Regions from separate parts of the Metapseudomonas boanensis genome, predicted to be linked through region 2. Evidence: predicted binding sites of a transcription regulator. Region 2 holds the regulator's gene; each other region holds the start of a gene.
What was found. The regulator LexA, encoded in region 2, represses DNA repair genes until DNA is damaged. The targets are predictions, from matches to a motif close to CTGTNTNNNNANACAG.
Positions count from the first base shown of each region.

Region 1: imuA (translesion DNA synthesis-associated protein ImuA) is a predicted target of LexA. The motif match lies at 3,306-3,321, and genes of this name have one in related genera.
Region 3: recN (DNA repair protein RecN) is a predicted target of LexA. The motif match lies at 2,178-2,193, and genes of this name have one in related genera.

Region 1 covers NZ_CP113889.1:3,326,142-3,331,369, forward strand. The annotation lists gene OXH74_RS15455 (phosphoribosylaminoimidazolesuccinocarboxamide synthase) at 1-255, shown strand, start outside; tRNA gene OXH74_RS15460 (tRNA-Ser) at 482-571, shown strand; gene OXH74_RS15465 (SOS response-associated peptidase family protein) at 632-1,339, opposite strand; gene OXH74_RS15470 (M28 family metallopeptidase) at 1,594-3,201, shown strand; gene imuA (translesion DNA synthesis-associated protein ImuA) at 3,432-4,043, shown strand; gene OXH74_RS15480 (DNA polymerase Y family protein) at 4,051-5,228, shown strand, end outside.
Region 2 covers NZ_CP113889.1:4,160,214-4,165,441, forward strand. The annotation lists gene topA (type I DNA topoisomerase) at 1-2,064, shown strand, start outside; gene OXH74_RS19465 (DUF6586 family protein) at 2,139-2,663, shown strand; gene OXH74_RS19470 (hypothetical protein) at 2,735-2,968, shown strand; gene sulA (SOS-induced cell division inhibitor SulA) at 3,059-3,532, opposite strand; gene lexA (transcriptional repressor LexA) at 3,543-4,154, opposite strand; gene OXH74_RS19485 (TetR/AcrR family transcriptional regulator) at 4,412-5,119, shown strand; gene OXH74_RS19490 (L,D-transpeptidase family protein) at 5,162-5,228, shown strand, end outside.
Region 3 covers NZ_CP113889.1:2,668,447-2,673,674, forward strand. The annotation lists gene fur (ferric iron uptake transcriptional regulator) at 15-419, shown strand; gene recN (DNA repair protein RecN) at 480-2,153, opposite strand; gene grpE (nucleotide exchange factor GrpE) at 2,309-2,878, shown strand; gene dnaK (molecular chaperone DnaK) at 2,979-4,892, shown strand; gene dnaJ (molecular chaperone DnaJ) at 5,017-5,228, shown strand, end outside.

The DNA of each region.
Region 1 (5,228 bases), 830 kb from region 2:
TTCGAATTCGGCCTCGATGAAGACGGCACCCTGACCCTGATGGATGAGGTGCTGACTCCTGACTCCAGCCGCTTCTGGCCGGTAGAAAGCTACGTCGAAGGTAAGAACCCGCCCAGCTTCGACAAACAATTCGTTCGCGACTGGCTGGAATCAACCGGCTGGAACAAAGAGCCGCCAGCTCCGGCCGTGCCTGCCGAAGTCGCGCAGAAGACCGCCGACAAATACCGCGAAGCCCTGACCAAGCTGACGTCCTGACGGGTCGTATCTCTCCTCTCTCCGCGGGAGGGGCGGGCGTGAGGGATGCCAATCTCTCGCGCCCCGTTGGGCTTTGGTTCGCCCAACCCAACCTGTATCAGGTACTTCAATACTTCAAATGCGCGTGCCAAACCTGTCTCACCACGCAACCATCTGAAACCACGCGAAAAAATCGCTTTTCGGGCTTCGCCAATGGCCTCTGAGCTGATATCATGCGCGCCGCTACGGGAAGATGCCGGAGTGGCCGAACGGGACGGATTCGAAATCCGTTGTGTCAGCAATGGCACCTAGGGTTCAAATCCCTATCTTCCCGCCATTCAAAGAGCCCCCGATTCCGCAAGGAGTCGGGGGCTTTTTATCGACCGCAAGTAACCCTTCACACCAACGGATCATCGATCGGCTTGATCAGGCCGGGGTGGTCGTTGTGGGTATTTCCTACGGCCCGGCTGACCGGGTACCACTCGAACGCTTCCGCAGTTGAAGCATTGAAGCGAGCAATGTCTTCGGCTTCTTCGGAAGTGACGCCGGGGTCGAGCCAGGCTCGTGCGAGTCCTGGGGACAGGACGATGGGTTTGCGCTCGTGAATGGTTGTCAACCCGTCATCGGCGGCGCTACTGAGGATCACGAAGCCATCACCCTCCAGGGGCTCTTGGCCCTCGCGGGGAAACTGGCCAATGGCGGCAAAGAAGAGCGGCTGGTGATTCTTCAGGCGAATGAAGTAGGGCTGCTTGAGTGTGGGATCGGTCAGGCTGGCTCTCCACTCGTACCAGCCGTCGGCACCGATCAGTGCGCGACCGGTTTTCCAGATGTTGCGGAAGAAGTTGCTCGTGGCTACGGTCTCGATCCGGGCATTGAACGGTGTCGGGTGCTTGCCTGTGGCCCAGATGGGCGCCCAGCCCCAAGTCACCAAGTCGTCGCGCAGGCCATCGTCATCCAGGTGCAGCAGATGGACTGGTGTGTGTGGCGCCACGTTGTAGCGGCCGATCGGTTCGTCCAGTTCGCTCATGCGCAGCTGTTCTGGCAGTAGGCCGAGAGCTTCTGCGTAGCGATGCGGCTTGCGGTTCTGGGCAAAGCGACCGCACATGGCTGAATCCAGTTGAAAGGGTGAACTAACAGCATAGGTTGGCAAGGCATATCCGGGGTGAATTGCCGATACTTTGCGGCGTTCCAGCTTTTCATCAAAAAGGCGACTAACAGCACGTTTTTTCATCAACCCGACGCGAACTGAACAGGCTGCGGCCAGTCTAGTTTCCTAGGCCACATCCCGAGGAAGCCGTACTGGACGATGGCGCAATGCCATTGCAGGCCTGCCACAACCACTTCAAAAGGATTGAAGTCATGACTCAGAAGAACAGCGTCAGACGTGTTGTTGGTTCTTTCGTTCTTGCCGTTTCCACGTCGTCCCTTGCCGCACCAGAGCCGGAAGGTGAACCCTTCAAGGAGTTCTGGAGCCCAGGAAAACCCAACCCCGGCATATGCAAGTCGTCCGTGCTGGTGGGCACACCGCTAGGTCTTCCGCGCTGCCTGGAAGCGACCAATGTGATGACGCGCCTACAAGCCTTGCAGGACATTGCCACTCTCAACGACGGTAACCGTGCCGCCGGCCTGCCGGGCTACCAGGCGTCCGTCGACTATGTGAAGACAACCCTGGAGCAAGCCGGCTATCAGGTGCAGGTGCAGCCATTTCCTTTCACCGCGTTCTTCCCCAAGGGGCCGGGAACGCTGACGGCACTGGCACCCTTGCCAGCCAACTATGTGTGGGAAGAGGACTTCAACTACCTGTCGCAGACCGAGGCGGGTGATGTCAGTGCGTCGGTGGTGGCGGTGGATCTGTCCCTGGGGGCTGGCAATACCTCCAGCAGCGCTTGCGAGCCTGAAGATTTCGCTGGTTTCCTCAGTGGCTCCATCGCCTTGGTCCAGCGTGGCAGCTGTACCTTTGAGATCAAGGCGGAGAACGCTGCCGCTGCAGGTGCTGCCGGGGTCATCATCTTCAATCAGGGCAATACCGAGGATCGCAAGGGGCTGGAAAACGTCACCCTGGGTGATGGCTATGAAGGTGGCATACCGGTGTTTTTCGCAACCTACGATAACGGCGTGACCTGGTCTCAGACCCCCGGGCTGCAGTTGCGCATGGTGTCGGACGTGCTGCGCAAGAAGACCGAGACCTTCAACCTCGTCGCCGAAACCCGACGCGGCAGTCCGGACAATGTGGTCATGGCGGGCGCGCACCTGGACTCGGTGTTCGAGGGCCCCGGCATCAATGACAACGGTTCGGGCAGTGCAGCATTGCTGGAAATGGCCGTACTGTTGGGCAAGGCGCATCCGAACAACAAGGTACGTTTTGCCTGGTGGGGGGCAGAGGAGTCGGGGCTTGTCGGCTCGACCTTCTACGTCAACAGTCTCAGTGACGAGGAGAAGCAGCACATCAAGGCCTACCTGAACTTCGACATGATCGGCTCGCCGAACTTCGCCAACTTCATCTATGACGGCGATGGCTCGTCCTTCGGCCTGCAGGGCCCGCCCGGTTCGGCGGCGATCGAGCGGCTGTTCGAGGCGTACTTCAAGTTGCGTGGGGAGGCCTATGAGGGCACCGAGATCGACTTTCGCTCCGACTATGCGCAGTTCTTCGACGATGGCATTGCCTTCGGCGGCCTGTTCACCGGCGCCGAAGACATCAAGAGCGAGGAACAGGCGCAACGCTATGGTGGTGCTGCGGGTCAGCCCTTCGACCCCTGCTATCACCAAGCCTGCGATGGTATCGGCAATCTCGATCTGAATGCTCTGGAGGTCAATGGCGATGCTATGGCGTTTGCTACCAGTTGGCTCTCGTTGTCGACCAAGATCATCGATGACGAAATCGCTGCCGCGCAGCAGGCGCAAGGCCCGACTCTGCGTAAGCAGGCGGTACGCGATATCGAGCGTTGGGGCAGCGACTACGTCAAGTAACCATAGGCTGACGACCTGACCTGTGGGAGCGATTCGCTCCCTCAGGTCCTTGACCGCCTGCCTTCCGTCTTCCCGGATTGACCGGGAAAGGTCTCTGCGATTTACTGTATATAAATACAGTATTCGTGGATTCCCCTCATGGCCTCGGTAATCGTTCCTGGCCCCATCGGCAGCTCGCTCTTCGAGCTGCTGTCTTTCTATTCCTGCAAGCCGTTGGCGAGGCGTACCTGATGGGCGCCGTGATTGCTTTGGATACGCTGCTCAACGAGCGGCGGGTCTGGAGGGGCCAGCCGAGCGTTTTGCCGACCAGCACTCAGCCGACGGGCCATGCTGCACTGGATATGGCCCTGCCGACCGGTGGCTGGCCGGAGGCCGCACTCACCGAGATACTGGCTCCGTGTGATGGATTGGGCGAGCTTTGCCTGCTGTGGCCGACTCTGGCGCGGCTGACCGCCAGCGGCGAGCGCGTCGTACTGGTGGCCCCCCCCTACATTCCCTATCCCCTGGCCTGGCAGGCCGCTGGCGTGGATTTACGTTGGCTGGCGCTGATAGAGGCGAGTCGCCGTGATGCCCTGTGGGCGGCCGAACAATGCCTGCGTTCGGGCAGTTGCGGTGCGGTGCTGTGCTGGCCGCAGCAGGCGGATGATCGCGCCATGCGTCGCCTGCAGGTCGCTGCCGAAACCGGCCAGACCCTGGCGTTTGCCTACCGCCCCTTGGATGCTGCACATAACCCTTCGCCGGCCGCTTTGCGCATCGCTCTCGACGCGCGGCATGCGCAGATACGGGTGCTGAAGTGTCGGGGTGGGCTGCCGCCTGCATCGCCAATTGCCTTGGGCGGGTGAGCTTCACATGTGTTGGGCCTGCATTCTGTTACCGCAACTGGCGCTGGATGGCGTCCTGCGTGGCCACCCCACGCCTGATGCGCCGTTGGCACTGGTGACGGGCACGCCGCAGCGCCGCGTGCTGCGGGCGCTCAATCCGGCGGCGCGAGCGCTGGGCCTGAACCCTGGCCAATCCCTGACGGCAGCCCATGCCATGACGCGGGATTTCGCCATGGCCGAGTACGACTCGTCGGATATCGAGCGTTGGCACCGCTTCCTGGCCGCCTGGGCCTACCGCTTCAGCTCCCAGGTGAGCTTGTTCTACCCACGCGCACTGCTGTTGGAGGTGCAGTCCAGCTTTGGCCTGTTCGGCCCCTGGCCGCAGTTTGAGGCGCGTTTGCGCAGTGAGCTGGCGGAGCTCGGGTTTCGCCATCGCATCGTCGCAGCCCCTAACCCGGCAGCGGCTCGGATGTTGGCCAATGCCCATGACGGCCTGGCGGTGACAGACCAGGCCGAACTGCATTTGATACTCGGGCAGTTGCCCGTAGACAGGGCAGGATGGTCCCGTGAGGTGGCTACGGCTTTCGGTCGCATGGGGTTGCGCAGCGTGCGCCAGGTCATGACCCTGCCGCGCGAAACCCTGGCCAAACGCTTCCCGGCCGATGTGTTACGGCACCTGGATACCCTGCTCGGCGTCCGACCGTTGGCGCTGGGCTGCTACACGCCGCCGGATGAGTTCGATGTGCGCATCGAGCTGAACTTCGAGGCCGAGTCGCACCTGGCGCTGCTGTTCCCGCTTCGGCGTATGACCTCCGATCTGGCGGCCTATCTTGCCGGTCGTGATAGCGGCGTGCAGCGCTTTACCCTGTATCTGGAGCACCGCGATCGTGTCGATACGCAGGTGTCGGTCGGGCTGCTCAGGGCCGAGCGCGAGGCGGCCTTGCTGTTCGAACTGGCGCGGGGACGGCTGGAGCAGATCCTGGTGCCCGCGCCGGTGCGCGGCTTCCGCCTGGTGGCGCGAGACCTGCCGGCGTTCGTGCCGGAGCGGCGTGAGTTGTTCGACGAGCGTCCACAGCAGTCCGTGCCTTGGGAGCGGTTACGCGAACGGCTGCGTGCTCGCCTTGGCGATGATGCGGTGCATGGTCTGAGCGCGCAGGCCGACCATCGCCCCGAATGCGCCTGGCGGATGGAGAGCGACAGCCGATC
Region 2 (5,228 bases):
TATATGGTTTCGCCCCTGCTTTGGCAGAAGATTGCCCGTGGCCTATCCGCCGGCCGCGTGCAGTCGGTTGCGGTCAAGCTCGTTGTGGAACGCGAGCGCGAGATCCGCGCCTTCGTCCCGGAAGAATACTGGGAAGTGCATGCCGATCTCGGCACTTCCAAGGGCGCCAAGGTGCGTTTCGAAGTGGCGCGGGAGAACGGCGAGGCCTTCAGGCCGGTCAACGAAGCCCAGGCCATGGCGGCCCTTGAGAAGCTCAAGGCTTCCTCGTACAGCGTTACCAAGCGCGAAGATAAGCCGACCTCCAGTCGTCCGTCCGCGCCGTTCATCACGTCCACCCTTCAGCAGGCGGCGAGTAACCGCCTGGGCTTTGGCGTGAAGAAGACCATGATGATGGCCCAGCGCCTCTACGAAGCCGGCTACATCACGTATATGCGTACCGACTCGACCAACCTCTCTGCCGACGCCATCGGGATGGTCCGTGGCTTCATCGAGGGCGAGTTCGGGCAGAAATATCTGCCGGGCAAACCAAACGTATACTCCAGCAAGGAAGGCGCCCAGGAGGCCCACGAGGCGATCCGGCCTTCTGACGTGAACCTGCGTCCGACGCAGCTTTCCGGCATGGAGCGCGATGCCGAGCGTCTCTACGACCTGATCTGGCGCCAATTCGTCGCCTGCCAGATGCCGCCGGCGGAATACCTGTCCACCAGCGTCAGCGTGGCAGCTGGCAAGTTCGAGCTACGTGCCAAGGGCCGCATCCTCAAGTTCGACGGCTACACCCGCGTCCTGCCACAACAGAGCAAGCCGGGCGAAGACGATGTGCTGCCGGAGATGAGCGAAGGCGAACTGCTCGAATTGCTGAAGCTGGACCCTAGTCAGCACTTCACCAAGCCGCCGGCGCGTTACTCCGAAGCCAGTTTGGTAAAGGAGCTGGAAAAGCGCGGCATTGGCCGTCCGTCTACTTATGCCGCGATCATTTCGACCATCCAGGAGCGGGGCTACGTCACGGTGCATAACCGCCGTTTCTATGCCGAGAAGATGGGCGATATCGTCACCGAACGGCTCAATGAAAGCTTCGCGAACCTGATGGACTACGGCTTTACCGCCGGGATGGAAGAGCATCTGGACGACGTGGCCCAGGGGGAGCGTGACTGGAAGCACCTGCTCGATGAGTTCTATGGTGATTTCAGGACGAAGCTGGAGCTCGCTGAGGGCGCGGAAAAAGGTATGCGCGCCAACCAGCCGACCCTGACCGACATTCCTTGCCGCGATTGCGGTCGGCCGATGATGATTCGCACGGCCTCAACCGGTGTGTTCCTGGGGTGCTCCGGCTACAGCCTGCCGCCGAAGGAGCGCTGCAAGGCTACCGTCAATCTGGTGCCGGGCGACGAGATCGCTGCTGATGACGAGGGTGAGTCCGAGTCCCGCGTTCTGCGCGGCAAGCATCGCTGCCCAATCTGTTCGACTGCGATGGATGCCTACTTGCTGGACGAGACCCGCAAGCTGCACATCTGCGGCAACAACCCGGATTGCTCGGGCTACGAGATCGAGCAGGGCCAGTACCGCATCAAGGGCTATGAAGGTCCAAGCCTCGAGTGTGACAAGTGCGGCAGCGAGATGCAGCTCAAGACGGGTCGTTTCGGTAAGTTCTTCGGTTGCACCAATGCCAGTTGCAAGAACACGCGAAAGCTCCTCAAGAGCGGTGAGGCAGCTCCGCCGAAGATCGATCCGATCCGCATGCCGGAGCTGAAGTGCGAGAAGGTCGACGACATCTATGTTCTGCGTGACGGAGCTTCCGGCCTGTTCCTGGCTGCCAGTCAGTTCCCGAAAAACCGCGAGACCCGCGCTCCGCTGGTGATGGAGCTGATCCCCCATAAGGACGAACTGGATGCGAAGTACCATTACTTGCTGGATGCGCCGAAGAAGGATCCCGAAGGGCGCCCTGCGGTGATCCGCTTCAGTCGCAAGACCAAGGAGCAGTACGTGCAAACCGAGGTCGAGGGTAAGCCTACCGGCTGGCGCGCCTTCTACGACGGCGGCAAGTGGAAGGTCGAAGACAAGCGTTGATCGGTTGTTGCGCGCCCGGCACAGCCTTGCTGGGCGCGCATATACTGCTTGAGTTCCCTTTGGAGGGCGCCGTCATGGCCCACGAACGTTATACCCGCACGAATCAGAAACTGTTCTTTGCCGGCCTGTCCCTGGAAGCTTGGCGCAAGGCCGAAGAGGCGCGGGCAATGAATGCCCAGGCCGTGGTTCAGGCAGAGCGGGAAGCTGCGCTGTTCCATCTTTACGGTGCTTTGCTCGGGCTCTGTCATGAGATTGCCGGTTACTACCGGTTGTCCGAAGCTGATGAACCAAGGGTCGAGTCGCTGCTCAAGCCCGAAGTGCTGGCGGCAGCCCCTTGCCCTGAGCTGAGTGAGTTGCTTGAGCTTGCCCAGAACCCTGAAACCTGGCTTGCCCAGTTGCTTGATTCTTACGCTGCGTTGTTCCAGCCGCCGCAGGCCCCTAAGGTTGCAAAGGTCGACCCGACGTTACCCCTCATTCCGACTGTGAAGGCCGAGGACGCGGCTGATGCTGCACCTTTGAGCCCTGCAACGCTTGAGGAATGGCGACAGAGCCTGAAGGGGCTTGCGCTTCGCTTCCGGGAAAGCCTCAGCGAATGCTGATTTGATCGGCGGGCTAGGGCGCGAGAGTGGCTGGCTGTTACAATAGCCACCTTTCGTGGAGATCAAATCTTATGCCTACGTCCTTTCTGGAAATAGTCGAGTTGCCCGACGGGCGCATTATCCTGCGTCGGGCTGAGGACGAGGAGGCGCTTGTAACGCTGGACTTTTCCTCTGACGCCAAAGCCTTCCTCCAGGGGCACCATCTGGAGGTTGCGAAAGCCATGCTGAATGTCGGTGTTCAAATGGCCGGTCGCCTGGCTGAAGGCGAAATGGACCACGAAGAGGGTCCGCGCGTCCTTCACTGATACCGTGCTTGATCTGACAGCAGGCTAATCATTGGTGGAGCTGGTTACAGCTTGATGTCAGCCGAGCGCAGTAGAACGCTTTTGCCACGCTTATCCCAGCAAGATGTTCAGGCTTTGTGCGCTGCCTTGGCGCGCGGCGTGAGCAAGTTGTTGTCGAGCCTTTGCGCTCAAACGAATCCAGCTGACTACAGTATGGCTACGGCCCAGGCGTAGGGCTTCGCAGGCCAGTTCCAGTGCGCTCTGCTCTCCACGAGACTGCAGGAGCAGGATGCGTTCGCGATTCAGGCCCGATTCGCGCAGCCAGGCCTGGGTCAGGCTAGGTGGGGCGTCGATCAGGGTCAGCCAGCGAGCATCCAGCTCCTCGCTCAGCTCGCGGAGTATAGAGGCCAGCAAGTGCCGGCAGTGGCCGGAAGCACCTCTAAGCGACAATTCGCTGAAGGCTTCTGGCTCGTTCAGAGGCGGACTGCTCTCAATCTCTGTCAGGATCGGGGCAGCAGGATTGGCCAGGATGGCATCGTGGAACAGTGGAAGCTGAGACCGGCCGAGCGACTGCGGGAACTGCATGGAGCCTCCTTTAGCGGCGAATTACGCCGACACTCAAACCTTCGATCACCAGATCCTGTTGATCCAGATCTACCTCGATGGGGGCAAACTCGGCATTTTCTGCGATCAGCCAGACCTTGTCGCCATCGCGCCTGAAGCGCTTGACCGTTACCTCGTCATTCAGCCGTGCCACGACAACCTGGCCGTTACGGGCCTCGCGAGTGCTATGGACTGCCAGGAGGTCTCCATCAAGAATGCCGATGTCCTTCATGCTCATGCCGTGGACACGAAGCAGGTAGTCGGCGCGAGGATGGAAGAAGCCCGGGTTGATACGGCAAGATTCTTCGATGTTCTGTTGCGCCAGGATAGGGGCGCCTGCCGCTACGCGACCCACCACGGGAAGTCCGTCTTCTTCGTTGTTTCCAGGCTCGAATCCGGGGATGCGGATCCCGCGTGATGCGCCGGGCGTCATCTCGATGGCGCCCTTGCGAGCCAGCGCCTTGAGGTGTTCCTCGGCAGCATTGGGGGATTTGAAGCCGAGTTCCTGAGCGATTTCCGCTCGGGTCGGTGGGAAGCCGTTGTCTTCAAGGCAGCGCTTGATGAATGCGAGAATCTCGGCTTGGCGGGGCGTCAGTTTCAGCATGGCGGCGCTCTGTTTTTTTATACAGTGACTGGAATTATATACAGTGCTTGGCGCTTGGCAATGCTTCTTTCCTGGATTGTTGCGCGGGGCTCCCTGAGTGTGAGCGAAAGAGGTGTACCGTCCGCGGCATTTCGGGCGTCTTTTACGGACGGCGCCAGCCTTGTATGACCATTGCGTCAGATACTGAAGGGTCCGACTTGACAAGTGGCGGTTATGAAACGTATGTTTCAAACAAGTGTTTGTCAGGCGGAGGAGCCATGGCCCAGTCGGAAACCGTCGAACGCATCCTTGATGCTGCGGAACAGCTGTTCGCGGAGAAAGGCTTCGCCGAAACCTCGCTGCGCCTGATCACCAGCAAAGCCGGGGTCAACCTGGCTGCAGTGAATTACCACTTCGGTTCGAAGAAGGCCCTTATCCAAGCAGTATTCTCGCGTTTCCTCGGTCCTTTCTGCCAAAGTTTGGAGCGCGAACTAGACCGTCGCCAGGCCAAGCCTGAGAACAAGGCGAGCCTTGAAGAGTTGCTGGAGATGCTGGTCGAGCAGGCGCTTGCGGTCAAGCCTCGAAGTGGAAACGACCTATCGATCTTCATGCGCCTGCTGGGCTTGGCATTCAGTCAGAGCCAAGGTCACCTGCGCAAGTACCTTGAAGAAGTCTATGGAAAGGTTTTCCGTCGTTACATGCTGCTAGTGAACGAGTCCGCGCCAAAAGTTCCACCGCTGGAGCTTTTCTGGCGGGTGCATTTCATGCTCGGCGCTGCTGCCTTCAGCATGTCCGGTATCAAGGCGCTCCGTGCCATGGCAGAGAACGATTTCGGGGTCAACACCTCGATCGAGCAGGTCATGCGTTTGATGGTGCCGTTCCTTGCGGCTGGCATGCGTGCCGAGACTGGGGTGTCTGACGAGGCGCTGGCCAAGGCAGTGCTCAAACCGCGCAACAAGACTGCGACCACGCTTGTAAAGGTCTGAGGCTATGGGCGCGGGCGGTCTGATCGGCTAAGCTTGCGGCCCATGCGCCAGCTAGATCTCCTGTACATATCCCTTGCCGACCAACAGCTGTACGGATTCTCTGCCGGAC
Region 3 (5,228 bases), 1.5 Mb from region 2:
CGAGAAAGCTGACCATGGTTGAAAACAACGAACTGCGAAAAGTCGGCCTGAAGGTAACCTTGCCTCGGGTCAAAATCCTGCAGATGCTCGACTCTGCCGAGCAGCGCCACATGAGCGCCGAGGATGTCTACAAGGCGCTTATGGAGGCTGGCGAAGATGTGGGATTGGCCACCGTCTACCGGGTCTTGACCCAGTTCGAAGCGGCCGGTCTGGTGGTTCGCCACAACTTCGATGGTGGCCATGCCGTGTTCGAGTTGGCCGATAGCGGCCATCACGATCATATGGTCTGTGTGGACACCGGCGAGGTTATCGAGTTTTTCGATCCTGAGATCGAAAAACGCCAGAAGGAGATCGTCAAGGAGCGCGGCTTCGAGTTGGTCGACCACAATCTGGTGTTGTACGTGCGCAAGAAGAAATAATTCTTGCTGTCATGAGAAAGGCGACCCTCGGGTCGCCTTTTTTGATTCCCTGGGGCCGTTTCAGCCTTTCGCGCTGGTGACCATCTTCCTAGCGTGTGCCAGGGATTCGTCGGTCAGGTCGAGGCCGCCGAGCATGCGCGCGATTTCCTCGATGCGCGGAGTCTCGTCCAGCTTGGCCACTGCCGTCCGGGTTTCCTGGCTGCGGCGATCCTTGTGTACGAAAAGGTGATGGTGCCCTTGGGCGGCAACCTGTGGTAGGTGGGTCACGGTCAGCACCTGGCCACGCTCGCCAAGGCGGCGCAGTAGCTGGCCGACCACTTCTGCGGTAGGGCCGCCGATGCCGACGTCGACTTCGTCGAATACCAGGGTTGGGACTCGCGAGGTTTGTGCGGTGATGACCTGGATCGCCAGGCTGATACGTGACAGTTCACCACCTGAGGCGACCTTGGCCAACGCCTTTAGTGGGTGGCCGGGGTTGGCGCTGACGAGAAACTCCACTTGCTCCAGGCCGAAGTGCTGCGGCTCGTCGGTTTGGCTGGCGCGCAACTGGATGCTGAAGCGCCCGCCAGGCATTCCCAGACGTTGCATCTCCGCCTCGACCGCGCTTGCGAGGTGGTCCGCTGCCCGGGCGCGCAGGTTGCTGAGCTCGCTGGCTTTCTCCTGATAGTGACGGGTATAGGCAGTGAGCTCCTCGGCGAGGCGCTCGGCGGCTTCGTCGTCGGCGTTGAGCGTTTCCAGCTCTTCCAGAAGGCTCTGTTGAAGATTAGCGAGGTCACTCGGCTGGACCCTGTGTTTGCGCGCCAGGGTGTAGATGGTGTCTAGACGTTCTTCCAGCTGTTGTTGGCGCTCCGGGTCGGCATCGAAGTGGTCAAGGAAGCGATTGAGCTCGCCGATGGCCTCCTCCACCTGAATCTGTGCGCTGGACAGTAAAGTGACGGCTTCGCCAAGGGCAGTCGGTTGCGTCGGGAAGGCGGTTAGTCGGTTGAGGCTGGAGGTCAGTGCGCTTAGCACGTTGCCGGCGTCGCTTTCACTGCAGAGCTCGACCACTTGCCGGCAAGCTGCCAGCAGGCTTTCTGCATTCGCCAGGTTCTTGTGCTCGATTTCAAGCTGCTCGAGTTCGTTCTCGCCCAATGCGAGGCTTTCCAGTTCGTCGAGCTGGTAGCTCAGCAGCTGGTGGCGGGAGCGGTGTTCATCGCTCGATCGGGATATCCGTTCGAGTTCATGGCGGGTCTGCCGCCAGCGCTGCGCAGCCAGCTGGACTTGGCGGGCGAGTTCGCTGGCGCCTGCGTATTCGTCGAGCAGTCGACGGTGCGTATCGGTCTTCAGGAGTGACTGGTGTTCGTGCTGGCTGTGAATATCGATCAGCAGCTCGCCGAGGGCTCTGAGGTCGCTTTGTGGACAGGGGCTGCCGTTGATGTAGGCGCGAGAGCGGCCTTCTGCCGTGATCACTCGGCGAAGAATGCAGGGGCCTTCATTTTCCAGGTCGCGTTCGGCCAGCCAGGTGCGGGCCTCAGGGATATCGCCAATGTCGAAGCTGGCCAGGATATCCGCCTTGTCCGCGCCGGGTCGGACCACACTGTTCTCGGCGCGGTCGCCGAGCGTCAGGCCAAGTGCGTCGAGCATGATTGACTTGCCGGCACCGGTTTCACCGGTGATCACCGACATGCCGCCTTCGAGCTCCAGGTCGAGATGCTCGACGATGGCGTAGTTGTGAATGGACAGGTGTACCAGCATGGTGCGACTCCCGCGCTGTGATGGCTGTCTATTTATACAGTGTTTGTTTTCTGGCTGACAATTGCCTCTGGCCCTTGAACCGACAAATTGCGACCCCATATAGGCCGACAGAACGGCGGGTTATTCCCGCAGCCGTCTTTTATGAGGAGGAACACATGGCCGACGAACAGACCCTGGATACCCAGACCCCAGAAGCGAATCCCACTGCCGAGGCCGCGTCGGGCGACGATCTGGCTACTCGCGTGCAGGTGCTGGAAGAGCAACTGGCCGCAGCCCAGGATCAGTCGCTGCGTGTCGCCGCTGAACTGCAAAACATTCGTCGCCGTGCCGAGCAGGACGTGGAAAAGGCGCATAAGTTCGCCCTCGAAAAGTTCGCCAACGACCTGCTGCCTGTAGTCGACAGCCTAGAGCGCGGCTTGGAGCTGACCAGTGCTGATGACGAGTCGATCAGACCGGTGCGTGAAGGTATGGAGCTGACGCTCAAGCTGTTCCACGACACCCTCAAGCGTTATCAGTTGGAGCCGGTCGACCCCCATGGCGCCCCGTTCAATCCGGAGCACCACCAGGCCATGGCGATGGAAGAGAGCACTCATGCTGAGCCGGGCAGCGTGCTCAAGGTGTTCCAGAAGGGGTATTTGCTCCACGGTCGCCTGCTGCGCCCCGCCATGGTGGTGGTGAGCAAGGCACCCACGCAAACCCCGCCCTCGATCGATGAGAAGGCTTGAAATCCTGGCTCGGGGCCCCATCTGTTAGATCAAGCGTTTATTTGCTGGCGCGGCTGGTTTGCTAGGCCGCGACGAATTCAAAAGTTTCGGGAGAGAGAATATGGGCAAAATTATCGGTATCGACCTGGGGACCACCAACTCCTGTGTGGCCATCCTGGAAAACGGTAGCGTCAAGGTCATCGAGAACGCCGAGGGCGCGCGCACCACGCCATCCATCATCGCCTACACCAACGATGGTGAGACCCTGGTGGGCCAGTCCGCCAAGCGCCAGGCTGTGACCAACCCGCACAATACTCTGTACGCAGTGAAGCGCCTGATCGGTCGTCGCTTTGAAGAAGACGTCGTGCAGAAAGACATCAAGATGGTCCCTTACAAGATCGCCAAGGCCGACAACGGTGACGCCTGGGTCGAGGTGAAGGGCCAGAAGATGGCACCGCCGCAAATCTCCGCGGAAGTGCTGAAGAAGATGAAGAAAACCGCCGAAGACTACCTCGGCGAGCCGGTGACTGAAGCGGTGATCACCGTTCCGGCATACTTCAACGACAGCCAGCGCCAGGCTACCAAGGACGCAGGCCGCATTGCCGGTCTGGACGTCAAGCGCATTATCAACGAGCCGACTGCGGCCGCACTGGCCTATGGCATGGACAAGGCCAAAGGCGACCACACCGTGATCGTCTATGACCTGGGTGGCGGTACCTTTGATGTGTCGGTGATCGAGATCGCCGAAGTCGACGGCGAGCACCAGTTCGAAGTGCTGGCCACCAACGGTGACACCTTCCTGGGTGGTGAGGACTTCGATATTCGTCTGATCGACTACCTCGTCGACGAATTCAAGAAAGAATCCGGCATGGACCTCAAGGGCGACCCGCTGGCCATGCAGCGCCTGAAAGAGGCTGCCGAGAAGGCCAAGATCGAGCTGTCCTCCGCCCAGCAGACCGACGTCAACCTGCCGTATATCACTGCAGACCAGACCGGTCCGAAGCACCTGAACGTCAAGATTTCTCGTGCCAAGCTGGAAGCGCTGGTGGAGGATCTGGTCGCGCGCACTATCGAGCCGTGCCGCATTGCGCTGAAAGATGCCGGCCTGGACGTGTCCGACATTCAGGAAGTGATCCTGGTTGGTGGTCAGACTCGTATGCCGCTGGTGCAGAAACAGGTCGCCGACTTCTTCGGCAAAGAGCCGCGCAAGGATGTGAACCCGGACGAAGCTGTCGCCATTGGCGCTGCCATTCAGGGCGCCGTACTGGCCGGTGACGTGAAAGACGTGCTGCTGCTCGATGTGTCCCCGCTGACCCTGGGTATCGAAACCCTGGGTGGCGTGATGACTGCGCTGATCGAAAAGAACACCACCATCCCGACCAAGAAGTCCCAGGTGTTCTCGACCGCTGACGACAATCAGTCTGCGGTGACCATCCATGTCCTGCAGGGCGAGCGCAAGCAAGCCGCGCAGAACAAGTCCCTGGGCAAGTTCGACCTGGCCGAGATTCCGCCGGCTCCGCGTGGCGTGCCGCAGATCGAAGTGACCTTCGATATCGACGCCAACGGCATTCTGCACGTGTCCGCCAAGGACAAGGCCACTGGCAAGCAGCAGTCCATCGTGATCAAGGCTAACTCAGGCCTGTCCGAGGAAGAGATCCAGCAAATGGTGCGCGATGCCGAGGCCAACGCCGAGGAAGATCGCAAGTTCGAAGAGCTGGCTGCTGCGCGCAACCAGGGCGATGCGCTGGTTCATGCGACCCGCAAGATGGTTTCCGAGGCTGGCGACAAGGCCACTGCCGACGAGAAAGCGGCCATTGAGAAAGCGGTGGGCGAACTGGAAGTGGCCGTGAAGGGTGACGACAAGGCTGAGATCGAGGCCAAGATGAACGCATTGTCCCAGGCTTCTACCCCGCTAGCGCAGAAGATGTATGCCGAGCAGGGCCAGCAACCGGGCGAGCAGGCTCCGGGTGCCAGCGAAAAGGCGGGTGACGATGCGGTCGACGCCGAGTTCGAAGAGGTCAAGGAAAACAAGTAAGTGTCACGCTTGCTTCCGCACCAGTGTGCGGGGTTGATCGCCCCGCACGCCTGAACCGCCACGCGGGAGCTTGCTCCCGCGTTGACGCGTCTGGAGGGGGCGAAATTTAGAGTGCAGGAAACCTATGGCTAAACGTGACTTTTACGAAATCCTCGGTGTAGAGCGCGGTGCGAGCGAGGCCGAGCTGAAGAAGGCGTATCGACGCCTGGCAATGAAGCATCACCCGGACCGTAACCCGGATGACAAGGCCGCCGAAGAGAAATTCAAGGAGGCCAACGAGGCCTACGAAGTACTGTCCGACGCCAGCAAGCGTGCCGCGTACGACCAGTATGGCCA